Regions from separate parts of the Macrococcus sp. CoH-51_TC_04 genome, predicted to be linked through region 1. Evidence: riboswitches for the same ligand, from Rfam matches in the RefSeq annotation. Region 1 holds a riboswitch; the other holds the start of a gene.

Region 1 (3,203 bases):
ATAAGAAAAAGGAAAGTCCCAATATTCGCATCTACATGTTGACAGATCCCATCAATTCTTTTTATGGAAGCTATACACCAGAGCACTACAGAAAATTGCGCGATAACGGTATCGTACTCTATGAAACGAACCTTGTGAAACTAAGAGATTCCAATCCACTTTATTCCGGGTTATGGCGTCCGACATTAAGATGGTTCGGTAATAATGAGAACGGAATAATCACGAATATATTTTCTAAGGACGCACCAAATGTTACTGTAAGAGGATTCGGCAGATTGTTGAATATGAAAGCGAACCATAGAAAAACACTGGTCACTGAAGATGCAGCAATAATCTCAAGTAGTAACCCCCATGATCCGAGTGCCCATCATCAGAATATTGCAGTAAAAGTGACAGGTAAGCTACAGGAAGATTTGATAAAAAGTGAAGTGAGTGCACTTAATATGAGTGGCAGTAAGCTGTCCGCAAGTGACTTTAATATTACGCACCGTGCATATAGTAGTGACATGGACTATACTACAACATTAGTCACAGAAGGTAAGATTAAAGCTGCACTGCTCGAACAGATCAATATGACGAAAACGGGAGATCGTGTGAAAATGGGGATGTTCTATCTTTCTGACAGAGATATCATTAAAGCATTGATAAAAGCATCGAAACGAGGTGTCGGGATTCAGATGATACTGGATGTGAATAAAGAAGCATTTGGTAAGGAAAAACCTGGTATTCCAAATAAACCGGTCGCACATGAGCTAGTATCCAAATCAAATGATAGGATCCAAGTAAAATGGGCGGTAAGTCATGGTGAACAATTTCATGCGAAGTATACGTTATTCCAATATAAAGATAGCAAGACGAGTACACTGGTACTCGGTAGTGCTAATCTGACACGTCGTAATGTTGGGGACTACAATATGGAGACAGATGTTATTATTAGTGGACGCAGTGATCTTCCGGTCTTCCATCGACTGAATCGGGAATTTAGTGCGATGTGGAATAATGAACAGGCTTATGTTACAGACGATTATGAAGTGAAGAAAGATCCGTCATTTATTAAAGATGTCATATACAGAGTCCAAGAATTTACAGGAATATCAAGTTTCTAATATAAAAAAAGTTGAGTAAATTCTGAAAATACATTGACTTATAAATCTAACCCATGTAATATAAAAAACAACTTAATCATATTTTATCAAGAGAGACAGAGGGATATGGCCCGACGAAGTCTCAGCAGCAGACTCTTTAGAGAGCACTGTGCTAATTCCATCAAGCTTTAGCTTGGCAGATAAATGTTGACCGTCAAACGCTCATTTAGCTCAGGCTAAGTGAGCGTTTTTTATTTTAAGGAGGAAAGAATGAATGGGAATTATTGAAGTACGAGACGTGACGAAGGTTTATCGCACGAAAAAAGGTGACATCAATGCTTTAGACCATGTCAGCTTAACTATTGAAAAAGGTCAGGTCTTCGGTATTGTAGGATATTCAGGTGCGGGTAAATCTACTTTACTTAGACTGATCAATCGACTTGAAAAACCGTCGACAGGTCAAGTGTTTGTTGAAGGTAATGAGATTACAGCATTGAAAGAAAGTGCGCTTAGAAAACAGCGACAGAATATTGGAATGATCTTTCAGCAGTTCAACTTATTTAAATCGAAAACAGTCAGTGATAATATCCGATATCCATTAAAGCTGACAAAGAAATATAGCAAGCAGGAAATTGAGGCGCGAGTGGATGAACTCTTAAACTTTGTTGGCCTGAGTGACAAGAAAGATGACTATCCAAATCAACTTTCAGGAGGACAGAAGCAGCGTATTGGTATTGCAAGAGCCCTTGCAACTGAACCGGATATCTTATTATGCGATGAAGCAACGAGTGCCCTGGATCCAGAGACAACAGACGATATCCTGGAATTACTCAAGAAAATTAATCAGCGGCTCAATATTACGATCGTTATTATTACCCATGAGATGGAGGTCGTCAAAAAGATTTGTGATGAAGTGGCTGTAATGGAAAAAGGGAAGGTTGTTGAGCAGAATAAAGTGTTCGAGTTATTCACTTCACCGCAGCATGCAACAACAAAACGATTTGTCCACAGTGTGCTGAATGATGATATCCCTAAAGATATTGACATTAGTAATCGACGTTTATATCGTTTTATATTCAATCATGAACAAATATTAAAACCGGCACTAAGTGAAGTTGGACGTCAGTATCATGTAGATTTCAATATTTTATACGGCGGTATAACGGAGTTAACCGATAAGTTATTTGGTAATTTACTGATTGAAGCGGTCGGACAACCAGAACATATAAACAGTGCGCTAGACGATCTCATACAAAAAGGCATTAAAGTAAAGGAGGTTGAAGGATTTGAAAACTGATATTACGACGTTCTATCCCGTTATTATCGAACAGACAATTAATACACTGATCATGGTTGCGATCACGTTAATCTTTGCAACGCTCATTGGACTACCAATTGGCATACTGCTTTATGCAACAGCAAAAGGTAATATACTCGAGAATAAAGTAGTGAACAGTATATTGAACGCCATTATTAATACGATACGCCCAATACCTTTCATCATATTTCTAGTAGCATTGATTCCGATAACCCGAATTCTAGTCGGGACATCTATCGGCATCTGGGCAGCAATATTTCCGATGACACTTGCAGCCTCGCTTTCTATCGCTCGAATTGTAGAAAATAACATCGTGTCTGTAGATAGAGGAGTCATTGAAGCAGCTGAAGCAATGGGATCAAGCAAGTTCGACATACTGTTCAAAGTACTCATCCCAGAAGCGGCAGGCGCTTTAATATTAGGTCTTACATTTACAACTGTATCTTTAATAGAATTCTCAGCTGTGGCAGGACTTGTTGGTGCAGGTGGAATTGGATATTTAGCATTTACTTATGGATATCAAAGATTTGACGTGCTGATCATGTTTATAACAGTCGTCATTCTGATTATATTAGTACAAATTACACAATTTATCGGTAACAAAGTAGCAAGCATATATACAAGTAGATTATAAAAGGAGAAAAAAATATGAAAAAATTATTGGTATTATTATTATCGTTAGTGGTTGTACTTGCAGCATGTGGAGGAAAAGAGGATAAAGATAAGACAGTAAAAATCGGTGTTACAGGTATAGATTCAAAGGTATGGGAAGTTGTTAAAGAAGAAGCGAAAAAAGAAGG
Region 2 (3,203 bases), on a different contig from region 1:
GGAGTCTTGATAATGGTGATTAAAGTCTTATTCTTATTCAACTTTATAATCATATCCATCGTTTGGGTCGCTGGCAGCTTGATATTTGCAGCGACAGGAAATAGAAGTTTATCAGAAGCATATGTCGATGGCCTCGGTGTATGTGCATTTTACTACTTCTTCTTAAGCGTGTTTGTATATATATTCTATATTAGAAAGAAGGTTCCGGAATGATTGAAGAGCAAAAGAAAAATAAAATTGAAATGGTACAAAATATATTCCTAGGGTTATTAGGACTTGGTTTAATAATTAAAATATTTATCCCTGTGTTTGAATATGTTATGGACATTGCAGCAGTTGGTTTAGTGACTACACTGCTTTATAAAGCAACGCTGGAAAAACATACAGGTAAAGCCTTTTTATATTCATTGCTGTTACTTTTAATATTTATATTAATATTTACACAACGTATGAATTAAAATAACCATCCCATAAATTATTTATGGGATGGTTATTTTTCACATATATCCACGCAATAATGCCAGACACGATATAGAGTACAATTATACTCTATGCGATTATAATTTTAATTGTCTTATTCGTTACTTACCATACCACTCTGCTTCCGATATCACTTCATTTATATCGAAGTCGTGTGCATATTCTCGTTCAAACTCACGCTTGATCCATTCAATGACTGATGTATCTTCAGAGATGATATCAATATAGAATGGACTGAGTCTAATGAAAGTCTGCTCGTTATACAAATAACTGATAAATGGATGGTTTTCTTTAACTTTCGTATATTTGATATAGTTTACCGCATCTGATTGACTCAGATGATTAATATTCGCCATCATCACTACTAGATCATAGTGCTTCTGTTCTATCTTATATTCCTGATAATTTGAAATATTCAATACTGTCCATAACCTGAAATTACATTTATTGTAGGCACTTGATAAATATAATAAATTAACATCTCCACCAAAGATATGACCCACTAATCTTCGATATTTAAAATACGTTAAACGCGATTCGTAAAACCTCACGCGATGTTGATTCTTAAACTGCATGAATGGCGACAACTGTTTATTTAAAATATCATATCCAGCACTAATAATAGATGACATGGTGTCACTCCTTCCACTATAATCCATATTTTAATAATATATATATTTTTCAACTTTAGCAAAGTATGTTATAATAAATATACAAAAAAATAGCTCGTATCTTATTTAGAGTAGGTGGAGGGACTTGGCCCTATGAAACCTCAGCAGCAGGCTTATGCACTGTGCTAATTCCAACAAGATGTAATCTTGAAAGATAAGAAGTTCTTAACAAAGCTCTTCTTACTTTAAGATGAGCTTATTTTTATTGTAATCATTTTATAAGGAGTGTTTTGTATGAGAACAAGAGCAGATGTATTAGCAGAATTGTATGAGGTAAGAAAGAGAAAGCCGAATTCCTATGCTTCTAATATGCATAAGGTCGGCAAGATCAATGAGCTGGAACGTGAACTTAGAGAAATCGAAACAGAGCACCAGCTTCCTTCCGTCAGTAAAGAACGAGAGAAGAAAATAGAGTTTGTCGTAGAGGGCCTAAAGATTACGATAGAGCATATATAGAAAAAGGAAATCTCAGTGATTGATCATCACTGAGATTTCCTTCTATATTTAAACGCTTGCTATCATCTATTCAGGCTTAAGTATAACTTTGATATTGTTGTCTTTCTTCTTATCGAATACTTTATAAGCTTCATCAGCTTTTTCTAGCGGGAAAGTATGGGTGATGATCTCTGTAGGATCAAATACTTCGTCTTTAATCATCTGATAGAGTTTAGGCATCAAGTGAATTACAGGTGCTTGTCCACTTGTCACCCTAACGTTACGGTTAAAGATCAGATCAAGCGGGAAATTATCTGCAGGAGTACCGTAGATTCCGGTAAGCTGGATTGTACCAAATTTTCTTACAGATTCAGCAGCTGTAATGATCGGGCTAATTGTGCCACGTTGCTGAGAACGTCTTGATAACTTCGGTTCTGGACTTGATTGTTGCCCGTCCATACCTACACAGTCAATGACAACATCTGCGCCACCTTGTGTCTTTTCTTTAAGCAACTTTCCAATTTCTTTCTCTTCATCAAAGTTATACACTTCAGCACCGTTATACTTTTTCGCATGATCAAGACGGTGTTGTACATTATCGATTGCAATAACTCTTTCAGCACCTTTTAATTTTGCGAACTTCTGTGCCATTAATCCAATAGGACCACAACCTAACACAATTACAGTGTCTCCTGGTTTAACGCCTGCATGTTCTACACTCCAGTATGCAGTAGGTGCAACGTCTGATAAGAATAATACCTGCTCATCCTTTAAGTTATTATCTGGCACCTTAAATGAAGAGAAGTCAGCATGTGGTACTCTTAAATACTCTGCCTGTCCACCCCAATGATTGCCATGAAGGTTACCGAAACCAAATAATCCGCCGTTATCTAACTTCCAGTTAGCAGGCGTCTCATTAGAATTATCACATTGAGATTCCATGTCATGCTGACAGTAGAAACATTCACCACAGCCAATATTAAAAGGAATAACGACACGATCACCCTTCTTCAGGTTCTTTACATCCTTACCTACTTCTTCGACAATCCCCATAGGTTCATGTCCGATAACAAAACCAGGTTCCATGAATAAATCACCTTGGTGATATAAATGTAAATCTGATCCACAAATACCTGAAGCTGTTATCTTAATAATCGCATCAGTGGATTCGATAATCTTAGCATCTTCGACTTCTTTCGTTACCATCTTCTTGTGTCCTTGATAAGTTACTGCTTTCATATATAGAAACCCCCATCTAGTACAAATTTTGAATCTGTTACTATATACCTCTTTTACATATTTCAAAACATGTATTTTATGAAAGTGTATGCCTAAGCAAGCATACAATAGAAGAGAGACGGTGGCGGAGTAAGTAAGAAAATTTAAAAGTAAGGATTACTGTTACTATCATAATATCTTTATTTCTTTAAATTCCTAGCATCATTAAAATCCGCTCCACCAAAGGCCGCTTTTTCATAAGTTTCGTCTTCTCTCCCCTTTAGACCCGGTGCATCAAAATCAGTATTACCCGTGCGGCCAGCAGGATTATGTTCACCATGGTGCTTTGGTGGCCAGTTATTATTTCTCTCGGTCATAATATTTTCTCCTTTGCATTTA

What was found. Region 1 has a riboswitch for S-adenosylmethionine ahead of ACZ2V4_RS05030 (methionine ABC transporter ATP-binding protein). Riboswitches for the same ligand answer to the same signal wherever they lie in the genome.
Region 2: another riboswitch for S-adenosylmethionine. It lies ahead of ACZ2V4_RS03870 (hypothetical protein); the one in region 1 lies ahead of ACZ2V4_RS05030 (methionine ABC transporter ATP-binding protein).

The regions. Positions count from the first base shown of each region.
Region 1 covers NZ_JBVGOY010000004.1:4,670-7,872, forward strand. Annotated here, with positions in the region: gene ACZ2V4_RS05025 (phospholipase D family protein) at 1-1,106, shown strand, start outside; SAM riboswitch class I at 1,187-1,292, shown strand; gene ACZ2V4_RS05030 (methionine ABC transporter ATP-binding protein) at 1,366-2,382, shown strand; gene ACZ2V4_RS05035 (methionine ABC transporter permease) at 2,372-3,037, shown strand; gene ACZ2V4_RS05040 (MetQ/NlpA family ABC transporter substrate-binding protein) at 3,052-3,203, shown strand, end outside.
Region 2 covers NZ_JBVGOY010000002.1:187,034-190,236, forward strand. Annotated here, with positions in the region: gene ACZ2V4_RS03855 (hypothetical protein) at 13-213, shown strand; gene ACZ2V4_RS03860 (hypothetical protein) at 210-458, shown strand; gene ACZ2V4_RS03865 (hypothetical protein) at 582-1,112, opposite strand; SAM riboswitch class I at 1,211-1,312, shown strand; gene ACZ2V4_RS03870 (hypothetical protein) at 1,386-1,607, shown strand; gene ACZ2V4_RS03875 (zinc-dependent alcohol dehydrogenase) at 1,674-2,825, opposite strand; gene ACZ2V4_RS03880 (hypothetical protein) at 3,005-3,181, opposite strand.